DNA from 2 places in the Paenibacillus sp. BGI2013 genome. Region 1 is predicted to be linked to the other one. Evidence: predicted binding sites of a transcription regulator. Region 1 holds the regulator's gene; the other holds the start of a gene.

Region 1 (12,066 bases):
GTGTTCTAAGGATATATAAAAGGATTCGATGTTCTGACCTGCAAGGGTCGTTCCCATCGGTTCAATCGTTCCTGATATCATCAGGGGCAGTGTAACGCCACTCTGTTCGAAGGCCTGCTGAATTCCAATGCTGCCTGCTTTTACATTGAGGGTATCCTGTGAGGTTTCGAGTAGTAGCGCATCAACGCCTCCCTCTATTAAAGCAAGCGCTTGCTCCAAATAACTGTCGATAAGTTCCTGGAACGTTACTCCCCCAGTTACAGACAGTGTTTTGGTTGTTGGTCCCATCGCACCTACCACATAACGTGGAGATTCAGGTGTAGAGAAACGATCAACCGCAGCTTTCGCAATTCTGGCTGCTTCCAGGTTGATCTCGCGTGCCCGATCCTGAATATCGTACTCAGCAAGCACAACGGATGTGGCACCAAATGTATTGGTTTCAATTAAATCGGCGCCCGCCTCCAGATATTCTTCATGAATGCGCTGGATCAGTTCTGGACGAGTAAGCACTAACATTTCATTACATCCATCCAGATCTTCGCCGCCAAAATCTTCGCCAGTCAGATCAACTTGTTGAATCATGGTCCCCATTGCACCGTCGAGGATTAATATTCGTTGTTTTAATGCATCGTGTAGACTAATCTTATCCAATATCTTCACCCCCGCAAAACGTTAGATCTTAGTTTAACAGAAACTAACTTAATGTGAAAGATCGGGTTTGGTCCCGAAAGATGGCGGGTTTGCACGAATATGAACGGAATTTGAGAATCGACAAAAACAAAGCAATCCGATATAATTCAATTAAACCAAGTGGAAAAGAGGGAAAGAACATGGCTGAAATTGTTATCCGAAATACGAACGAACGCATCACTGGTGACGAAAATGTTCGAAATTTCTTAAACAAATACGAAGTATTATATGAGAAGTGGGACGCTTCCAAACTGAACACTGATCTGCAAAATAACTTTGGATTAACTGATGAACAGAAAACCGAGGTTTTGGAAACTTACGATTATGAAATCAGAGATTTGGCTGCACGTCGCGGGTACCAGATCTGGGATGTCATCACGCTGTCCGAACAAACACCAGATATCGAAGAAAAGCTCGCCAAGTTCGAAGAGATCCACACCCACGCTGAAGATGAGATCCGTGCAATTGTTGCTGGTAAAGGAATCTTTGTTATCAAAGCTACAGATGATGTGGGCTACTTTAATGTAGAACTGTCTCCTGGAGACGTTATCTCTGTACCTGAGAATACACCGCACTTCTTCACTTTAATGGAGAACAAACAAATTATTGCTGTACGTCTGTTCATCGAAAAAGATGGCTGGATTGCAGATCCATACCCTGATCCTACATTTATCAAACAAGCCTAACACTCTCGTGTTACAACTCGCTTAACCAAAACCCCTGTTCAATTGAACAGGGGTTTTCGCATATGCATGTGGAGAGTAGTGTACAACATCGGTGCATTATATAAAATAATGCGGGTATTTCGCCTTTATCGATTCCTGTTCAATAACAACGAGTCTAAGATGAGCTTCCATCACCTGAACAGCTTGCTCGGTCTGACGCTCTGTGATAAGACGATAAATCTCTTTGTGCTGGGAGATAATGACCTCCAGGTTGGAGTCCTCCGCTAGACGTAATAAACGCAACCGATTAAACGGAATATTCAGTTGTTGCAACATTTTCCATGTTCTCAGCTTACCCGTGCCCTGGAACAAAATCTGATGAAACTCTTCATCCAGTTCAAAAAGCCGATAGAAATTGTTTTTTCCTATACAGACTTCCTGCATTGCAATGTTGGTTTCAAGTCGAAATCTGTACTCTTCAGGAAAAGAAACACAAGCCAAAGTCACGATTTCCTTCTCCATCTTCTCCCGCATAAACCTGCCTTCTTCCACATGCTCCAGATTAATATGAGAGACGATCGTTCCACTCTGGGGAATAATGTCCAGCAGTTCTTCTTCAGCAAGCTTCATGAATGCTTCTCTCACGGGTGTTCTGCTCACCTGCAGTTCATCTGCAATCTCTTTCTCTGAAATCTTGGTACCCGGCTTAAGTTCCAGGTGAAGAATTCGTTCTTTTAACAGGTTATATGAATATGCCCGGGTCGAGCCTCTAATTTTTTGATTAAGTGACATGCCTAGACCTCTTTCTATCAGCCGTATTCATTCATCTTAGCACAAATTACCGTTCCACTTATATATCGGTGTGAAACGGTAATCTGGCCAACATCAACTATATTATTGCTTGTTTTCTTTGTAGGCTTTGTACGTGTCATTTGCCAGCTTCAGATAATTAGATAACCCTTGACTATCCAGCTCTTTGGCAAACGTATCGAATTCAGACAAGTCTCGCTCACCCAAGATAAATTTAAGTGTATTTTGATCCGAATAATCTTTCAGTGGTGTACTCAGAAGTGTCACCCGTTCACGGTCCTCTGAGGAGTAAGGAATTGGTGGTTCTGCCGGGATCACTTCCTTGGTATCCTTCATGTCTTGCTGGAATTTCAACTCTTCTTCACTAAACATCGATTGCAGCAGATCTGTCGTACCACCGTAGGCAAATACTCCACCAGAGAATCCAAAGTCAATACGCAGATCCTTCGTGCCTTTAGGATTCAAGCCATTGTAGTTCACATCTTCTACCAATTTACGTTTTCCTTCCTCTTTGGTAAATGTTTCGCCTTCAACGCCCCATTTGGCAAACTCTTGACCCTCATCACTGTAGTATAACCAATCCACAAATTGCATAATGGCTTTGAAGTTTTCGCTTTTTTGAATTTTCCCGGATATCATGACACCGTTTTCAAGTCTGGAGCCAGACATTAATTGCCCTTTTGGCCCACCAGGAACTGTAATCTTCGCAACAGAGTATTTACCTTCTCCCAGCGTTTTGTTCATATCATTTCGGTGCAGCACCACCGTTTGGGAATTACCATTAATCATGAATGATTTGCCGGATACAAATTTCTGTACAGCCTGATCATCATCCTGCGTGAAACTTTCTTTGTCCAGCAATCCTTCGGATACCAACTTGTTAAAGTACGTTAGCATTTCCTTATACTCCGGTGTAGTAGCCGTGTACACAAATTGATCCTGATCTTCCTTATACGTCAATCCGTTACCAAAACCCCATCCAGCCTTGGTACCAAAGCCGGTAGCCGCAATACCTAATGTGCTATTAAATTTGAAACGGTCCGAGAACGGAACGGAATCCGGGTACAGCTCTTTGAGTTTCTTTGCAGCGTCATACAGTTCATCCCATGTGGTTGGGATAGCAATGTTATTTTCTTCAAAAACATCTGTTCTTACGATTAATGTATAATCTGGCCATACTTCTTCATGCAGACCCGGGAGTACATAATACTTGCCATCTTCCTGTCGAAGTCCTTCGATTTCTTCTTCCAATCCCCATTTTTCCACTTTATCCTTGAAGTTGGGCATCAAATCAATATAATCACTAACGGGCAGAATCGCACCGGAAGATACAAAAGCAGATTCTTCACCAGGATAGGTCTTTGGAATAACCAGCGGTGCATCACCAGAACTGATTAGAAGAGATCTCTTCTGAGAATAGTCACTCATAGGAACAATCGTTGGCTCAAGTGTAACACCAGTCATTTCAGTCATCTTTTCGAAAAGCAACCAGTCTTTTTTGTACGGATAGGTAGGTTGATCACTATATAGTATGGAGAGATTAAATGGCTCGGTCGCCTTGAATGTATCCCCTACATTGTACGTCTCCATCGCTGCCTTGGTTTGAACTTCTGTGACGTCACCTCCGGCTCCATTACCGTTGCTACATGCTGCCAGAACAACGGTCATCATTGATGCCAACACCATTTTACCAACAAACTTACGTGGCTTTTGATTCATTTAGGTTATCCCCCTGAATTTGGTTTAGGTTGACCTTGACTTAAAACTTTTTAATCAATAAAAAGCGAAGCGCTCGCCTACAAGCTTTCTGAAAGAAAGCTTCATCGGAAGCATATGCTATCACCGGATTCTCCCTTTTAAAAAGGGAATCGAAAAAATCTGGGGATAACAGCGATTGAAAGGTTATTCTGTCATCGGAGTGTTCCGTGTAAATCATCTGTAGTTCAATTTATATAGCTGCTACGTATTACTGTTTAACAGACCCTAACATGATACCGGTTACAAAGTATCTTTGGACAAATGGATAGATGGTGAGTATCGGCAAGATGGTTAATACCATCGTTACTGACTTAATATTGGCAGCAATCTGTGTCAGGTTATCAGCTGAGGTTGCACCGGCAGATGCCCCACTTGTCGCTCCTGCAATCATATTGCGCAAATAAATGGTGACAGGGAACAGTTCTTTTTTGTCCAAATACAGAAAGGCTGGGAACCAGGAATTCCAATGACCTACTGCGTAGAACAGCACCATGGTTGCCATAACGGCTTTACTAAGCGGCAATATAATGCGTAACAAGATCCCGTAGGTGTTCAAACCGTCAATGGAGGCAGCTTCCTCCAGTTCTTCAGGCATATTTTCAAAAAATGACTTCATGATCAGCATGTTGTATATGCTAATTGCGCCAGGAACAACAAGTGCCCACATGGTGTTGTTGAACCCAAGGGAATTAATCAACACATAGTTTGGAATCAATCCACCACTGAAGAACATGGTAAATACGGCGAACATCGTCAGAAACTTGCGACCCATCAACCTCTTTTTGGACAGGGCATAGGCGAAAATAGTCGTCATAAACATGGAGATTAATGTACCTACTACAGTATAGATAATCGTATTTTTATAATTCGTCCAGAACATGCTGTCACGTGAGATGGTCTTGTATGTCTCCACATTGAATCCTCTTGGGAACAAACTAACCTTACCCGAATTAATATAGGACTCACTACTGAAGGATTGTGCCACGACATTTAAGAATGGATAGAGCGTTATAAATACCACGAACAGCAGAAAGATGACATTGAATACTTTAAATACCTTGTAAGATCTGGATTCCTGCATGGTGCTCCTCCTTTACCATAAGCTTCTTTGTGTCAGTCTGCGTGAAATGGCATTTACGGAGAACACCAGAATCAGACCGATCAGCGATTCGAACAAGCCAATTGCGGTAGCATAACTGAAGTTACTGGATTCCAGTCCAACCCGATACAGGTAAGTGGAGATCACATCAGATGTCTCGTAGATAAGCGGATTGTACAAGAGTAAGATTTTTTCAAATCCAACTGCCAGGAAATTACCCATGTTCAAAATCAATAACGTCACAATCGTTGGCAAGATCCCTGGTAACGTTACATGAATCGTTTGCTTCCACCGATTGGCACCATCGATACGCGCAGCTTCATACAAAGAATCATCAATGGTTGTCAGTGCAGCCAGATACAGAATCGCTCCCCAACCCATACCCTGCCATACCTCGGAAGTGATATAGATTGTTCTGAACCACTCAGCCCGCTGCATAAAAGGAATATTGTCTCCGGTGAAGAAAGCCACCAGTCCATTAATGGAACCATTCACTGCTGTCAGCTGCAGGATCATACCCGCAACGATAACGATAGACAGAAAATGAGGCAGATAAGACGCGGTCTGTACAAACTTCTTGAATCGTTTACTCTTCACTTCGTTAAGCATCAAAGCAAAAATGATTGGAACCGGGAATGTAAAGAGCAATGCAAGTCCGCCCAACATCAGCGTATTACCGAATACTCTCCAGAAGGTAGGGTCCTCAATAAACATTTTGAAGTATCTTAATCCAACCCACGTTTCTCCAAATATACTTCCCCCGGGAACAAAACGTCTGAACGCAATCACATTACCAATCATCGGCCCATATTTAAAAATAAGGAGATAAATGATGGGAAGGATTAATAGTGAATACAGCTGCCAGTCTTTGCGGAACAAAGTTGCTGCCGTTCGTAATCTGCTCTCTTTACGTAAAGATGTCATGGTTAACGTTGTTTTAGCGGTTTCCGACTCCATGTGTTTTCACTCCGATCCAGGACTTGATAAGTAAGAGTAATTCATGTACAGTTCCCATCGTTTCTCCTCTTGTAGAAGACAATAACTCCTTTAACTTCCCCCCCACTACCAAATAGATAATTGCTGAATGTAAGCGATATCAATTTGATGTATTATGTAGAATCACACAATCCAAAGTGCTTCACATCATTAATTAGCACTTACTAAGTGGTGTGATCTCCAAATCGGAAGAAGATACTCTGAAATATTAAGCGCTTACAATCAATCGAAAATAATAAGCAATAACTCCCTGCCTCCATTTAATGAAGTAAGTCAAAAAGATATTGCTTTATGACAATATAAATACTAGTCATACTAGTATGTTAGTTACATTCTAATCCAGCTTCCCTCTAATTTCAATAACTTTTAGCAAAAAAAATAGAGATCTCTTTTAACAAGGTAATTTACTCAACAAGCTCAAATAAAAAAACATTGGTAACTTCAAGAACGACATCATCGTTCATTGAAGCTTCCAATGTTTCAGGGTGCTGAGGAAAGATGTTATAACTGATTCCGCTTAGAAATTAGCAATAAGCTGATTTAATTCTGATAAATGTGTTATTTCATGGTCTGGCGCATACGTTTCATTGTTGGTCTTATGCTCACGGTTAATCCATACGGATTGGATGCCAGATGATAAAGCACCACGAATATCAGTCGTTAACTTGTCTCCAACCATCATGCTCTCTTCGGGTTTAACACCCAGTTTACTCAAAGCATGTTCAAATATCGACGGATCTGGTTTTCCTTTTCCGAAGTTACCCGAGATAATAATCTCATCAAAGAAAGGAGTCAATTCAGGTACACCATCCAACTTTTCTTGTTGCAAAGCAGGACAACCGTTTGTTAACAACAACAGTTTGTACTTTCCTTGTAACTGACGCAAGGTATCCATCGTTTCTTCGTACACATGAGGTCTGGATCTCCGTTCTACTCCAAACTGCGCAGCAAGTTGTTCAGCAAGATCTTCCCGATCTATACCCAACTTCAACAAGCCACGACGCCAGGATTCTTTACGGTAAACTGGAGCAAGCTGTTCCAACTGACGGAACTCAGGTTGATCCCCACCAGTAAAGTTTGCCCATAGGCCTTCAAACGGATTGATTCCAATCATTTTGGTAAAAGGAAAGGTTTCATATGATTCATACAGCCCACGTGCCTCATTACGAACAGCTTCTTCAAGTTCTTCTGGTTTTACCCCAGTCTCTTTCGCTGCGATTAGACAAGTCTCATGAAAAGCTTCTCGAACACTACGCTCATCCCATAATAAAGTATCATCCAGGTCGAACAAAATCGCTTTTAACGCCATTCCGATCATCTACCCCTTTATGCAATAATTACTTTTCGACGGTTTCCACGGTGATCTGGTGTGCTTTTGCAAACTTCAGCAAACGTTCTGCAATCGCATCTGTATCGTAACGGTTCAATAACTTGGTGAACACCCATCTTTTCCCGCGACTGTTATGTTCGATAACAACTGTACCTGGTTCAATTCTGAATTTGACGATATCGTCAACCCCAATTGAACGTTCACGATTACCCTTCGTCGTTATAATCCGATTACTGCTAATCTTGATGTATGGACGACGAAGCATGAAGATGACTGCCAAAAATACGTAAAGCAGCATGGTCACCCAGTCCCAAGTTGTCATTGGAGCTTGCACAAGGAATGTGCTCATGAACAGATACAAAAAGGCGAGACCAATCAAAAATATAGGGAACAAAAGACTGCGTCCCTTAAAGACTTCTTCACCTGGTGTACCTGTGATTGGTTGACCACTTTTTTTGCGTTGCTGATTTAACTGCTTGGAATTTTTCTTAACCGTTCTCTCGAACGAACGCGACATGAGAATCCCCCTTATGTGTCTTTGTATCGGCTTACATAATTGCAAACCAACATTTCCCCCTATAAATTGCACACTCAAAATAACAGGAAGAAACCTAAATATCATAATGATATCATTAGGTTTCGTTAGTGTTTGAGTTTGCCTTGGTGGCCTTTGTCATTCTCATCATCAACAATCTCAATGGTATCCAGTTGTTGTCTGAAATTGCTGCGAATATTACTCAAATAAATCTCTCTTAGCTCGGCACGTTCAGCAAGCTCTTCCTCCGACAATCCAGTGGACTTTTGCTTACGAGCCAATTCGTTAATGCGTGCTACCAGACTATCTATATCCAAGCTTGTCCCCTCCAAAAATACAAAGTCATATTAACTTTGCCATTATAAAGGCTGCTTGTCAAGCTGACACGCGCTAACACTCATTGATGTGCATTTTATTCTGCAAATTGCGGTAGAGCTAGTACTTGTCCCACTTGGATGGAAGTTGTATGAAGTTGATTCACTTTCTTAATTGCTTCTATATATATACGTGTATCCATATTCGTCGGCTTATGTTCCAAAGAAATACTCCATAATGTTTCCCCTTGTGAAACAGCTATCTTTCCTCCTGGCAGAACATCATTCTCATTGCCAGCAAAAACAGTTAAAACGGTGCTGCATCCAATAAATATAATCATAGAGGTAATGGCTACCTTTAACATCCATGAAGAAATCTTGAAACGCGCTAAAACCTTCTTGTAGTTCCCTATGTTAGACTTCACCAGTTCCGAATTGATTGGTTCATAAATGCTTTGATAAGTAGAATATCTCATTAAATACCCGCCTCCAAACGTTTGTTCCTATCTGTTGGAATCAATATAACACGAACACTTGTTTTGTTCAATAGATTTTTAGAACAATTGTTCGCTTCTTTTTTGAAGGAGAAATATCTTATTTCAAGTCCTTTTACAAAACATTTGAAGTATTATGCTCTGACTTTTGGACAATTTCTGTTCTATAAGTTAAAAAACACTGATTTAATGCTATTTTATTTAGAACTTATGTTTGTACGAACGGAGGTTCTATGTTATAATTTTCCCAAACGTTACTAAAATGGGGTTGATACGGTATGTCGAAGATATCCAGCAGGCAGCAGGCTATTCTGGAGTTTATACGAAATGAAGTCCGGTTGAAGGGGTATCCTCCTTCCGTACGGGAAATTGGTGAAGCGGTTGGACTGGCTTCCAGCTCAACAGTACATGGACATTTGGATCGTTTGGAGAAAAAAGGTTTGATCCGACGCGACCCTACCAAGCCAAGAGCCATTGAGCTTTTGAGCCAGGAAGAATCTGAGCATTCTCATCAATTTGCTCATAGCGTTGCACGTATTCCTGTCGTTGGTAAGGTTACAGCCGGGGTTCCAATCACTGCAACCGAGAACATTGAAGACTACTTCCCTCTTCCTACACATTATGTAGGCGAACAGAAAGTGTTTATGCTTTCAGTAGTCGGAGATAGTATGGTGGAAGCTGGAATCGTTAATGGAGATTATGTTATTGTTCGTCAACAGCAAACTGCTGATAACGGTGATATCGTCGTTGCAATGACTGAAGACGATGAAGCTACAGTGAAAACGTTCTATAAAGAGAAAGATCATATTCGCCTTCAACCGGAGAATGCGACCTTCGAACCTTTACGTTTGAAACATGTTAGTATTCTGGGTAAAGTCATTGGCCTTTTCCGAGATATTCATTAATATTTAACTTGAGTAACAAAACTAGATGTAATGAAATACGAAAGAGGTTATCCTGATCAACAGGACAACCTCTTTTTTTCATGTTTATGTTATTTTAGCGGCTAATTATTCACTGCGTTTCAGAACACTCTTGTGATGCGAGAACACATCAAAGCTCTGTTGTCCGTGATATGAGCCCATGCCGCTCTCTCCTACACCACCAAACGGAAGGTAGTGTGATGTCATATGAGAAAGTGTGTCATTAATACATCCCCCACCGAAGGATACTTGATTCAGAACCTGATTCTGCAGTTGCTCATCCTGTGTGAAGAGATATAGCGCCAATGGTTTTGGCCGGCGAACAATCTCATCCAGCATAGGATTCAGGTCACTGTACGTAAATACAGGAAGAATCGGACCGAAGATCTCTTCTTGCATGACAGCTGATTCCCAGTTCACGTCTCCAATTACCGTCGGCTCAATAAGCAACTGCTCACGTACAGAACGCCCACCAATCAGCGTTTTGCCATCTGTGAGGAATTTCGACAACCGATCAAAGTTACGCGAGTTAACAATATGCGGGAAATCAGCGTTCTGTAACACATCATCCCCAAATTTATCTTTGATCTCTGCGCCAATCAGATTGATCAATTCGTCATGAACTTGTTCATGTACAAGCAAATAATCCGGAGCAACGCAAGTTTGGCCTGCATTAAGGAACTTACCACGAACAATACGCTGTGCCACCAGCTTCAGATCTGCATCGTTATGGACAATAGCAGGACTCTTGCCCCCTAGCTCAAGGGTTACAGGAGTCAGATGCTCCGCAGCTGCCTTCATAACAATGCGACCAACACCCGTGCTTCCTGTGAAGAAAATATAATCAAACTTCTCTTTCAACAATGCTGTGCTAGCCTCGACTTCTCCTTCCATAACCGCAATATACTCCTGAGGGAAGATCTCTTGAATCAGATCATACGTCAGACGAGATACGGCTGGTGTTAATTCAGAAGGCTTGATAACTGCACAGTTACCGGCTGCGATTGCTCCAATCAGTGGACCAAAGGCCAGTTGGAAAGGATAGTTCCAAGGTGCAATAATAAGAGCCACTCCGTATGGTTCAGGGTAAATGGTGCTCACACCATCCGGCATAGCCGAATTGGTTGGGACTTGTTTTGGTGCAGCCCATTCCTGCAGGTGTTCTAATGCAAAATCCAGTTCACCCAAAACAATGCGAATCTCGGAACCGTAAGCTTCCGCCTCAGATTTGTTCAGATCTGCCCGAAGTGCATCTTGAATCCGTTGCTGATACTTTTCAATTCCCTTTCTAAGCTGTTGAAGTGCATTAATCCGATACTCGATATTTTTAGTTTGTCCTGTATAAAAAAATGTACGTTGTTCTGTCACAAGTTGTTTAGCCTGATTCATATTAACATCTCCAATTAATTATTTAAAATTAAATTGTTCAAAATTTAATTAAAGTATACCTCTTCTATATGAAACTTTCAACATACAAATGAAACATCCATTTGTATGTATTTGAACGATGGTTGGAATTTTTATAGAGTGAAAGCTAGTATTCCCTCCTATTCGTGGCTATCAGAATTTCTAAGGAAGTTTGATTAAAATCTTTTGATTCAGACAGTTTAATGCACTGTAGAAAGAATTCTAATCTCAGTTTCTCTTTAATAAGTTAGTAAATAAATGACAATCGTTTTGCGCTAAAACAAACATGAAGTGATTCAATTCATCAGATGGAGAGGTTTAGTTACCATATATAAAAAACTCCCCTTTCATTATGAAAAGTGAGTTTTGCGATTATCTAAATCGACGAACAAACGTGTTTTGTTATATAAATGTAATCCTTGGTTACAAATAAACACAGAAATGTGGGCTGGTGAAGAAGAATTCAGGGGACATTTTTGGGCATTTTGTGGGCGCCTTTTTTTCTTATTATAATGAAGAAACTCATTTCAAATACTCATTTTGATTGCATTATTACTCTGACATTAAAAGCAATAAATTATAGCGCTGGTTAAATTAAAAATCTCCTAAACAAAATATTAAACTTATACAAATATTGTAAATTATAAGCTCACAATTCATAAGCGATACAATCCCTTTAATTAACCGAGATAATTTCGGCTAAAGAAATCGAGCGGAACTCACCCTCTAACATCAACTTTATTTCACACCGTACAAAGTCTAATCCCACAACTACTCCTGAAATCGGCTCTTCAAAGAAAGAGTTAAATAATTTCAAATAAACCGTCTACTACTATTATAAGAGCCAACTAGTACCTAACTGGTCCGCTGTGTTTCCTGATCGTCCAAATCAGGGTTGCCGCGGCTCTCTGTGTTCAGCCATAATCAACCTGGATGTCTCACAATCCGTTATCTATCAGTCTGCTACGCATGAAAGCCCCATAATATTAGCCCAAAAATCGATGTTCCCAGAAGTTCGTGTGCGGCCTACCTTAGGACGTTCTCC
Region 2 (12,066 bases), on a different contig from region 1:
CTTTATCATTAAAAATCAGCTACGCCACACAAAATAACCCCACAGCGTGGAGCTTTGCTTGGAATTATATTCCGAGTACTTGGCGATAGCCACTCCACGTTAACAGTTATGTAATGTCAAAAAAGGCGCGGACAGCGTCCGCACCCTTCCGTCATTTAACCGCAACTGGTCGGAGGTGAATCCGTTCCAGCCTCCACGTTTACTTTTTCAGAAACCGTATCCCGGATTACAGAGATCACTAGTTGAAGTAAGTAGTTGATGTCGCTCTGGCTCTGCTGGAATTCCGTAACCAATGGAATACTGTCCAGTTCGCTTTGCAGATCTTCAATTTCCTGTTCAATTTTGCTGACCATCTCCACATTTTTGAAGCTTTCAAAAGCAACAATCTCTTTTTGTTTTTTCTTGATCGTTGCAATCAACTGCTGGATGCGCTCATGATCCCGAATTTTGGTTTCAGCCTGTTGAAACTGTCTAACTTCCTCACTCGTTCCGAGCATATCAGCCAATTCTTTGGCTTTTCCCATAATGTCGTCGCGTATGACCAGATTGCGCGTATCGTAGGTTGGCATTCCATAATGGTTGTACTGCACTTCTTCCTGCGCCACTGAAATCGCTCCATTCTATGAGATGATATAAGATGAAAACTCACTGTTGCACTAAGTTCAGCTGACTGCTGAGTGACCGCTGCGGTGTCGGATCGTTCTTTTGATCGCTGTTGTCTCCGAATTTTTTCGATTGAGATTGTTCAAGGTTAATATTCGGAGACAAAGGCGAACGCTTCGCTTCTACAGAATCGATTCCGTCACCTTCGCTACGCTCGGCGTAACCCCGCTAAGTGCAAAAAATCATTCATCTTATTTGTGTGTGTGTATTACTGATTGGCAGCTACCGGCTCGGAGAGCAGGTTGCCCCGAATATAAAAAGTCATCGGATCGGTGATTTCCACTTGTACGAAAGTACCGATCAAATCTTTAGGTCCTTCAAAATGCACCAGCTTGTTGCTGCGTGTACGTCCTGCCAGAACTTCGGAATTCCGTTTGCTCTCGCCTTCAACGAGCACTTCAACGATTTTACCGCGTTGCTCTTCATTGCTTCGGTGGCTGTATTCGTTGATCGTTTCGTTCAAGCGCTTCAAACGTTCCTTCTTCACTTCCATCGGTACGTTGTCTTCCATCACTGCAGCCGGTGTACCTTCACGCGGGGAATAAATAAAGGTATAGGCAAAATCATACCCTACTTCACGGACAAGGGAAAGTGTATCTTCAAACTGTTCTTCCGTTTCCCCCGGAAAACCAACAATAATATCCGTTGTCAACACAACATCCGGGATGGCCTTTTTAATTTTGTCAGCCAGCTTCAGATAGTGTTCCCGGTTATACTTGCGGCTCATACGTTTGAGTACTTCTGAACTGCCAGATTGCACCGGAAGATGAATGTGCTCCACCAGATTTCCGCCCTTGGCCAGCACTTCAATCAAGTGGTCATCAAAGTCACGTGGGTGACTGGTTGTAAAACGTACTCTTGGAATATCAATTTGGCGAATGGCATCCATCAAGTCACCAAAACTGTAGTTCAGGTCGGTGAAGTCCTTGCCGTACGCATTCACATTTTGACCAAGCAGCGTGATCTCCTTAAAGCCTTGTCGTGCCAAATCCCTAACTTCGGCAATGACATCTTCAGGACGACGGCTGCGTTCTTTGCCCCGCGTAAACGGAACGATGCAATATGTACAGAACTTGTCGCAGCCATACATAATATTCACCCAGCCGCGCATACCCTCACGTTTCTTCGGCAGGTTCTCAATAATGTCGCCTTCCTTTGACCATACCTCAACAACCATTTCTTTGCTGAACAACGCTTCCTGGATTAGATGTGGCAGTCGATGCACGTTATGTGTACCAAAGATCATATCCACAAAGCCATGCTTCTGCATGATTCGGTTGACGACGCCTTCTTCTTGGGACATACAACCGCATACGCCAAGTAACAATCCCGGACGTTCGAGTTTTAGCGTTTTGAGGTGACCGAGCTCACCAAATACTTTATCTTCCGCATTTTCTCGTATGGCACACGTATTGAGCAGAATAATATCAGCTTCTTTGCGATTCTCTGTAGCCTGATATCCCATAGACTCAAGGAGTCCTTTGATGGTCTCCGAGTCATGCTCGTTCATCTGACATCCATACGTATATACAATATAGTGTTTACCTTTCCCTATGTTTTTCAGCTCATCGGGAACGGCATTTTCGTAAAGCACCTGGACGTCTTCCTTGCCCCGCTGTTTCTCCTGACGATGATTGGGTTCCGATTTGATGTTAATCTCACGGCCCCGGATTCTTATCTTTTTGCTGAATTCATCTTGCGAAATTACTTTGGCATCGGAGAAATCAAAATATTGGGAGTAATCCTTTTTTGAGTCTTTAGCCATTTCCTTCGGTCACTCCTTACAGCCTCTATTAATAAAAAATCGTTCATTCATCCCTGTTCCACATGAATATCTTGCTTGGAACATTAAAAGAGCATTACAGCAAATTATAGCATGAATTGGGCTGTAGTTCCACATCCAAAGCGCATCTCCCTTCGTCTAATCCGAAACATGCCATGCTCAGAAGAACACTCAGAAAACACAAAAACCTGAGCCTTGCCATCAGGGCTGGTAATAACCGGCCCCTGTTGGCTGTGCTCAGGTTTAACTGTTATTCAGACCGCCATAATTGGGGGCTGAGGCTATTACATGTAATTAATCGATGATTTCAGCAGTGTCGCCATTACGAGCGCCAGCAGCGTTAGCTTCATCTGTATCAATATGCATGTCCAGTGCAAAAGAATCGGATACACGAGCCAGTACATTTTCCAGTACCAGACCACGATCTCCACCCAGACGAACTTTCAACATTTGTTTGTCCTCGATACCCCATTTAGCAGCATCAGAAGTATGGAAGTGAATGTGACGAGCAGCAACGATAACACCTTTATCAATCGTTACTTCGCCAGCAGGACCTTTAATTGTGATTCCTGGTGTACCTTCAATGCTTCCAGATTCACGTACAGGTGCTTTAACACCAATCGCAAATGAATCTGTCATGGAGATTTCCAGTTGCGTTTCAGGGCGAACAGGTCCAAGGATACGCACTTTATCAAACTGTCCTTTCGAACCAATTACCGCTACAGTTTCGTTAGCAGCGTATTGGCCAGGCTGGGACAGAGGTTTAAATTCAGTCAGTTCATAACCTTTGCCAAACAAAATTTCAACGTGCTCTTGGGATACATGAATGTGACGGGCAGATACGCCCACAGGTACTGTTTTACTCATTGTAAATTCACTCCTTGTTTATCTATGGCCTGTACTCAGGCTCTTAACAATCCAATGGTATTATACCCCTTTTTGGAGTGAAATGAAAACGAACTGGTGAAAATTCATGAAATACACTTATTTCACCATCATTCCCCTCCTTTATTTGGAAAACAAGTTTCAATTCAACACATTCAACGCACACACCAGTTCACTATTTCATGGAATTCCCCTTCATCTGCATCTTCGGATTGCTCTCTGGCAAGTGTTCCCCCAGATAACTCATCGCATTCCCCCACAACCAGCCGCGCACTAAATGTTCATCATAATGCTTGAGCAGGATTTCCGTCAGTCTCGGATAATGTCCTGAATGTTCAAGTTTCTGAATATACGTTGAAATCCCATCAAAATCAGACCCCATCATCAGGTGATGTTGCCCGCCCAGAGAGCAGATCTCCTCAATATGAGGCAGCAGATCTTCTATACGTACAACACCCTCCTGCTTTACAAACCAGGGTACAAACGTCAGTCCAATCCGCCCTTCCCGGGCAATGATAGCCTGAATCTGATCATCTTTCAGATTACGCACATGGGGACATACGCTGTAGCTGTTGGAGTGGGAGGCGATAAAAGGACGTTTACTCAAGTCAGCCAGTTCCCAGAACCCTTTCTCTGTCAGATGTGACACGTCGAGCAGCATTCCGATTTCATTACACTGGCGCACCAGTTCCTTCCCCTTCTCGGTCAGACCTGCTCCACGCTTCTCCATTACTCCGTCAGCCGCCCAATTGGCATAATTCCACGTTAGTCCAATAATTCGAACGCCCATCTGATAACATAACTCCAGATAGAACAGGTTGCCCTCCAGGCCATCCACACCCTCCAGTGTGATTAACCCCCACGGACCCTCTGTTTGCCCCACCTGAGCCACCTGTTCACGCCATAACAACGTCTGTGTGCCGCCAGGCCGCTCCTGACTTCTCTCCACACGTCTACGATAAATCTCCAACTGCCCCATCACATGTTCAAACTTGCCTCTGCCAAGTACTTCGGGTAAATAGATCGCGAACGCCTGCAACCCTACATTCCCCTCTTTCAAACGTTGCAAGTTCACATCCAGTTGTGGAGCATCTTGGAATGAAAGAGCAGGCTGCATCAAAATTTTGCTCAGTGCATCACAGTGAAAATCAGCTACACGCCAATCAGACATGGACATCTTAAACCCTCCTCAATATGTGATTGCAAAAAACGCAAAAAAACCTGTCTACATCGTAAACAGGTTCAATGCATACTGCATGTATTATCTGGGCTCCACAATCAGCTTAATGGCCGTTCGGTCCTCGCCGTCGATCACAATGTCTGTAAAAGCTGGAATACAAATCAGGTCAACTCCGCTTGGTGCTACAAATCCCCGGGCTATCGCTACCGCTTTAATGGCTTGGTTCAGTGCTCCCGCTCCAATTGCCTGCAGTTCAGCATTTCCACGTTCACGAAGAACCCCTGCAAGAGCGCCGGCTACAGAATTAGGATTGGACTTTGCTGAAACTTTTAATACATCCATGGTAAGTACCTCCCTGGGAATGTTGAAAGTTTGTTTCCACTTACTAGATGTTATTCGCGGGAGGCAAAAAAATTCCTTCTTTTTAGACGGGTTTCCCTGCAAATTGGGACAATACCCCTATTCCATGCGCCACTCGTCCTCCATCAGACGAATTTTTTCGATGCGTGTTGCCGCACCTGTGGCTTCATCAATTCCAACAAAAACACCATGGAAGTGCCATTTGCCATCATCTACAACAAAACGTACAGGTAGCTGGGTGTAGAACTTACGCAGCACGGCCTCACGCTCCATGCCCAAAATGCCGTCACGAGGCCCTACCATGCCTGCATCCGTCAAGTAAGCTGTTCCTCCAGGCAAAATCCGATCATCATTACTCTGTACATGCGTATGTGTACCTACAACGAGAGACGCACGTCCATCCAGATGCCATCCCATGGCAATCTTTTCTGACGTTGCTTCAGCATGCATATCAACTAAAATACATTTATGGTCTTGGCGCAGCTCATCTACAATTTCATCAGCTACACGGAATGGACAATCCAGAGCAGGCAGGAACGTTCTTCCTTGAAGATTGACAATCGCCAGCTCTTTCCCTTCGCCTTTGACAACCGTGTACCCTCGTCCTGGTGTGCCTGGTGGAAAGTTCGCTGGACGAATCATGCGGGGCTCATCATCTATAAAATCAAAAATATCCTTATTGTCCCAAGTATGATTACCAAGTGTAATACCATGTACACCCCAGTTGAAAAACTCATTTGCGATTGCGCCGGTAATGCCGCGACCTGCTGCCGCATTTTCACCATTCACAATCACTACATGTGGCTTATACTTCGATTTCAGATACGGTAAATTTTCCTTTAATGCCTTACGTCCCACGTTGCCTACAATGTCACCAATAAACAAAACTTTCATTGATTACTGCCTCCTCAATTCCTGCAAAGTCCTCTTACTTCAAATGTTGAACCTTTGCAGGACTCTATCTCATGCTCCATGATGTGTAGTTGCCTTTAACAGGCTATCAACAGGAAAAGTGGCCCACTACTGCGGCCACTTTTCCGTAATGCTCTATTTTGCGTATTCAACCGCACGGGTTTCCCGGATGACGGTGACTTTGATGTGACCCGGATAGTCGAGTTCATTCTCAATCATCTTCGTGATGTCACGGGCTAAGCGGAATGCTTCAGCATCATCGATCTTCTCAGGCTGTACCATAACGCGAACTTCGCGTCCGGCCTGAATGGCGTACGATTTCTCGACACCTTCGAAGGATTCTGAGATTTCTTCCAGCTTCTCCAGTCGTTTGATATACGTTTCCAGCGTTTCGCGGCGTGCGCCTGGTCTTGCTGCGGAGAGCGCATCTGCTGCGCCAACCAACATGGCAATGACCGAAGTCGCTTCGCAATCTCCGTGATGGGACGCGATACTGTTGATTACAACCGGATGTTCTTTGTATTTCTTCGCCAGTTCCACGCCAATTTCGACGTGTGATCCTTCCACTTCGTGATCCAGCGCTTTACCGATGTCATGCAATAGACCTGCACGTCTTGCCAGAGTTACGTCTTCTCCCAGTTCGCCAGCCATCAGTCCAGCCAGATAAGCGACTTCCATGGAATGTTTCAAGACGTTCTGACCGTAACTTGTACGGAACTTCAACCGGCCCAAAATTTTGATCAGATCCGGATGCAGACCATGCACGCCCACTTCAAAGGTAGCTTGCTCACCGTATTCACGGATGCGCTCATCCACTTCTTTGCGGGATTTCTCAACCATCTCTTCAATCCGTGCCGGGTGAATACGTCCATCAGCCACCAGTTTCTCCAGGGCAGTACGGGCGATTTCACGGCGAATCGGGTCAAAGCCCGACAGAATAACAGCTTCTGGCGTATCATCGATAATGAGGTCAATCCCTGTAAGGGTTTCAAGCGCACGGATGTTACGTCCTTCACGACCGATAATCCGGCCTTTCATTTCTTCATTTGGCAGGGTAACAACAGATACCGTTGTTTCCGCTACGTGGTCAGCCGCACAACGTTGGATGGCGAGTGTAATAATCTCGCGGGACTTTTTGTCCGCTTCTTCCTTCGCTTGTTGTTCAATGTCCTTGATCATTTGAGCCGTCTCATGACGAACTTCCTGTTCTACGTTGGACAGTATGATACTGCGTGCGTCTTCCATGGTGAGGTTGGATATACGTTCCAACTCTGTCACCTGGTTTTTGTAAATCATTTCGATCTGCTGCTGAGTCTCATCAATTCGTTTCTCTTTGTTAGCCACTTGCTCTTCTTTACGTTCGAGTGATTCCAATTTTTTATCCAGCGACTCTTCTTTTTGCAACAATCGTCTTTCTTGTCGTTGAATTTCATTCCGACGTTCACGAGTGTCTTTTTCAGCTTCAGCGCGAATGCGATGGATTTCATCCTTCGCCTCCAGCACCGTTTCTTTCTTCAGTGCTTCTGCCTCTTTCTTCGCGTTCTCCACGATTTGTACGGCAGCTTGTTCCGCACTAGAGATTTTAGCCTCTGCAAGAGATTTGCGAATAAAATATCCTACTCCGAACCCAATGAATAGCGCGGCTGCAACGAGAGCGATCGTGATTGCAATTTCCATACTGTTCACCTCCTCGTTGGTTCCTCCAAGGCATTCCTTGGGTCAATTTGCAGTTTTCAAACCTTACATATGTTTGGGAATAACGAATACTCACGGCGATCCCCCGCCGATTTTCATTTCACATGTACATGTTTCCACGTACTATTCACTGTTTCCAGCGAACCCATAATTAAGAATGGTATAAATCTTAAGAAACCGAAACCGCTTTTTTGGAAGGAAAAAGGGTTGTCCATTTCTTACAGACTCATGTCCATTTTAGTATTTGACGAAAGAAATTGTCAAGAGAATGCAGTATAGAGACTCTAGTCTGCTAATCCCATAACAACGCTTCGTCATCTTCAGGGTCCCCAGCCTCATCTTCTTCAATTAAACAATTCACGACCCGGCGCACCATATCCATTGAAAAACCACGTCTCATTAGGAAGGGAAGCGTTTTATTTTTCTTCTCTTTGACGTCCCCTTTGACCTGATTCCATTTTTTTCGTCCAGCACTCAAAGCAGTCTCAAATTCCGCATCTGTACTTATCCCTTCTAGTGCCTCAACAATGAGATCATTGGCAATGCCCTTTTGACGCAGCTCTTGCCTTATCCACAGTTTTCCCTTCCGCTTGCCCTCCATACGCTGTCTTGTCCATTCCTTCGCAAATAGATCGTCATCCACCAGGTTCTCCCGCTCAAGCCGATCCAGCGCCTCTTCAATCAAAGGTGCAGCAAACTCCTTCTGACGAAGTTTCTGACTTAATTCATGGCGCGTACGTGGCTTATGCTCCAAAAAACGCAGAGACTGTGCATACGTCCGCTGTCGCTCATCAGCTAGAATGATATCTTCCAGATCCTTCTTCATAAACGTATTACCTTGAGTCATCCTGTATTTAATCATCACATCTTCAAGAACCGTAATGGAGTGGATGCCAAAAGTGATTCGATAACGAGCTTGCCTGCTCTTCGTTCGTTCTACACGTGTAATAATAAGTTCTTCGTTGTCCGGAAATTGGGATAGGCCGTCCTGTTCTGCTTCTTCATATAAATCCTCGTCATGTTGATCCATTCTGGTCTCCCCTTTCATAACATTTTCATTCTGACTACGCCAAGCACATCTTCACATAAGACAAAAGAACACCAATAATACAAAAGACCGGGAACTCTGCCCGGCCTTTACTCCACAGTTAGCGTGCTAACAGCCCCTGTCCATTGGGACAGGGGCTGTTAGACAGCACGAGTACTCCCACTACAATCCATTATCCAGATTGATCCAAGCTCAATCAGATAAGTTTACGGAGTCCAGTGGGGAACACCCTCAGGGTCCTCCCTACAAGAGAGGTTTTGAGAGATTACTCGTTGATTTCAAACAATTCTTGTTCTTCTGCTGCTTCTTTTTGTTGCTCTTCACTCGTTGGCGCAGGAACTGCAGTAACCAAGTTACTGGCTACACGAATTTTTTGTTCAATGATGTCAGCAATATCTTTATGCTCTTTCATGAACTGCTTTGCGTTCTCACGGCCTTGTCCTAAACGCTCGCCTTCGTAGGAGTACCAAGCACCACTTTTATTAACGATGTCCAGCTCTGTACCAATGTCAATGATACTGCCTTCTCTCGAAATACCCTCGCCATACATGATATCCACTTCCGCTTGTTTAAACGGAGGTGCCACTTTGTTTTTCACAACTTTAATACGAGTACGGTTACCAATCATGTCATTGCCTGATTTGATACTCTCAATACGACGCACATCCAGACGTACTGTGGAATAAAACTTCAGAGCACGACCACCAGGTGTTGTTTCCGGGTTACCAAACATAACGCCGACTTTCTCACGAAGCTGGTTAATGAAAATTGCGATTGTTTTGGATTTGCTGATTGCACCAGACAGTTTACGCAGCGCCTGAGACATCAAACGCGCTTGCAAACCAACGTGTGAATCGCCCATTTCGCCTTCAATCTCTGCTTTTGGAACCAATGCGGCTACAGAGTCAATAACGACGATATCTACTGCACCACTGCGTACAAGAGCTTCTGCAATTTCCAGCCCTTGCTCACCCGTATCTGGCTGAGACAGAAGCAATTCATCAATATTAACACCAAGTTTGCTTGCGTACTGTGGGTCAAGAGCATGCTCGGCATCGATAAATGCAGCTTGTCCACCCGCTCTTTGTACTTCAGCGATAGCATGCAATGCTACGGTTGTTTTACCAGAAGATTCAGGTCCATATATTTCAACAATACGGCCTTTAGGCAAGCCGCCTGTTCCTAATGCAATATCCAAAGCCAAGGAACCGCTGGGAATAATTTCCACATTCATATGAGTGGACTCACCCAGTTTCATGATGGATCCTTTACCAAATTGCTTCTCTATTTGACGGAGCGCCATATCAAGCGCGGCACGACGGTCTGACAATAAGCTCACACCCTTTACTGTTTATAAGATAATGATACCTTGTTTTAACACGTTTGCCAAGCTTTTTTTCGAACATACATTCGTTTTTTTTGTAAAGGCCGAGGCGCCTCTTCCTCAAGGAAACTTTCCATTAAACAGAAAAAAGAACCGTAAACAAGGCTGTAAAGCCTAATTCTACGGTTCTTCCGTCTTCCTTAATTATACTTGCTTGGAACTGTAAATGCAATCGAAGCTATTAACTAATCAATCCATCGCCACAAGTTTTTGCCATAAGCGATAGAGAATCGCTTTGGCTGAACGAATGCGAACCGTCTCGCGATTACCATTAATACGCAGCTCATGAATTTCCGTCTCTTTTCCACGTTCAGCAAGAGCGATGAAGACAAGTCCGGGTGGTTTGCGTTCCGAATATCCCGGTCCAGCTACACCGGTAACAGCCAAGCCAAAATCAGCATCGCCAATCATGCGAATCTGCTCAGCAAGCACTTTTGCAACCTCAGGACTTACCGCCCCAGGTGCATCTTCACCTTCCAGATAATCATGAGGCACATTCAGCAGCTTTTCTTTAATTTCATTGGAGTAACAAACAATTCCACCTTTGAGCATTGACGCACTTCCGGGTATAGAGGTCAGACTTTGCATGACAAGCCCTCCTGTACAGCTCTCAGCAGCGCTGAGCGTCAGCCCCATGTCAGACATCATGGTTACAATCGTGTACTCTATAGGCACATCCTCGTTCGCGTAGAGATGTTCTGTCAAACGCTCCCGAATCTGAACCTCCATCGCATCCAGCTTCAGCTTCGCCTCTCCCTCACTCGCAGCCTTTGTGGAGACGCGTACCGTAACTTCGCCTTCGCTCGCGTAAGGAGCAATCGTAGGGTCTGTCTGCGCGTCAATCAGATCCAGAAGTCGATCTTCCAGAGCAGATTCACCAATACCTGCGAATTTGAGCATTCGGGAATAGATCGGCATCTCTTCTGTGAGTACATGCTGGAACAGCCAAGGTTTGACTTCCTGTTCAAACATTGGAATCAACTCTTTAGGTGGTCCAGGCATCACAACATAATATTTGTCATTGTCAGAAATCGCATTTCCTGCCGCAAGGCCCGTTTCATTGGCCAGAGGTGTTCCGCCATCAATAACGATCGCCTGACGTCGGTTATTCTCTGTCATATCCACATTACGATCTCTGAAAAAGCTCTCAATTTTGTCCATTGCCATTCGATCTGTATGCAGTTTCCGGTTAAGAACAGCTGCGAGCGCATCCTTGGTCAGATCATCTTGGGTAGGTCCGATGCCACCGGAAAATAAAATAACGTCTGCACGGCTCTGCGCAATGCGAATAGCTTCACTAAGTCGGTTCAGGTTATCCCCAACCACCGTTTGGAAATATACATCGATCCCCATCGCAGCCAATTCACGGGATAGGTATCTGGCATTGGTATTGACGATTTGTCCAAGCAGTAGCTCTGTGCCAACTGCAATGATTTCTGCCTTCATTGAGCATCCTCCTGTACACGTGGTGAGTGATCAAAGGGCAATAGGATAATTTCCTATTGCCCCTGACCCAATGCTTCCTTCATGATTACCCATTTAAGAACAAACCATTATGCTTTTGTTAAATGAAGCAAATTTTTGTTTTTGATAAAGTAATCGATACCCGACCAGATGGTAATAAGCGCTGCTGCCCATACCGCGATAATATCGACGTGAATACCCGTGTATGAAAACGGGAAATTGTTCAACAGCAACAGCACAATCGCCACAATCTGCACTACAGTCTTCAGCTTGCCCCAAGCACTAGCGGCAACAACCGAACCATCCAGCAATGCAATTTGACGCAAGCCGGTAACTGCGAATTCACGACTAATAATCACAACTGCAATCCAGGAATCCAGCTTGCCCATCTCCACAAGCGAGATCAAAACTGCAGTAACCAGCAACTTGTCTGCGAGTGGATCGAGCAGTTTCCCCAGATTGGTAACCATGTTATTTTTCCGCGCAAGGTATCCGTCAATTCCATCTGTGCTTGCGGCGATGATAAAAATAACAGCAGCAATCAGTTGATTATACGGAAGCGACAAGCTTCCAAGCTGCAACGGCTCTGGATAAAATGGAAAATCCACGAGCAGGAACACCATCAAAAAAGGGATTAAGCAAATTCGTGCAAGCGTAATCCGGTTGGGTAAATTCACAAGACGCCCTCCCTC

Evidence for each region. The regulator LexA, encoded in region 1, represses DNA repair genes until DNA is damaged. The targets are predictions, from matches to a motif close to CGAACATATGTTCG.
Region 2: the regulator LexA is predicted to act here: its motif matches at 9,926-9,939, upstream of recA (recombinase RecA).

Annotation. Positions count from the first base shown of each region.
Region 1 covers NZ_PJFA01000003.1:686,520-698,585, reverse strand. The annotation lists gene metH (methionine synthase) at 1-651, opposite strand, end outside; gene CXK86_RS10495 (cupin domain-containing protein) at 831-1,376, shown strand; gene CXK86_RS10490 (GntR family transcriptional regulator) at 1,473-2,147, opposite strand; gene CXK86_RS10485 (ABC transporter substrate-binding protein) at 2,250-3,884, opposite strand; gene CXK86_RS10480 (carbohydrate ABC transporter permease) at 4,132-5,004, opposite strand; gene CXK86_RS10475 (ABC transporter permease) at 5,017-5,946, opposite strand; gene CXK86_RS10470 (HAD family hydrolase) at 6,536-7,327, opposite strand; gene CXK86_RS10465 (hypothetical protein) at 7,356-7,865, opposite strand; gene CXK86_RS10460 (DUF896 domain-containing protein) at 7,991-8,200, opposite strand; gene CXK86_RS10455 (LysM peptidoglycan-binding domain-containing protein) at 8,296-8,673, opposite strand; gene lexA (transcriptional repressor LexA) at 8,970-9,596, shown strand; gene CXK86_RS10445 (aldehyde dehydrogenase) at 9,702-11,003, opposite strand.
Region 2 covers NZ_PJFA01000001.1:731,358-743,423, reverse strand. The annotation lists gene CXK86_RS03310 (YlbF/YmcA family competence regulator) at 156-569, opposite strand; gene miaB (tRNA (N6-isopentenyl adenosine(37)-C2)-methylthiotransferase MiaB) at 872-2,428, opposite strand; gene pduL (phosphate propanoyltransferase) at 2,741-3,313, opposite strand; gene CXK86_RS03295 (dipeptidase) at 3,507-4,508, opposite strand; gene CXK86_RS03290 (stage V sporulation protein S) at 4,593-4,853, opposite strand; gene CXK86_RS03285 (TIGR00282 family metallophosphoesterase) at 4,971-5,765, opposite strand; gene rny (ribonuclease Y) at 5,919-7,460, opposite strand; gene CXK86_RS03275 (regulatory protein RecX) at 7,771-8,508, opposite strand; gene recA (recombinase RecA) at 8,792-9,856, opposite strand; gene CXK86_RS03265 (competence/damage-inducible protein A) at 10,100-11,356, opposite strand; gene pgsA (CDP-diacylglycerol--glycerol-3-phosphate 3-phosphatidyltransferase) at 11,464-12,051, opposite strand.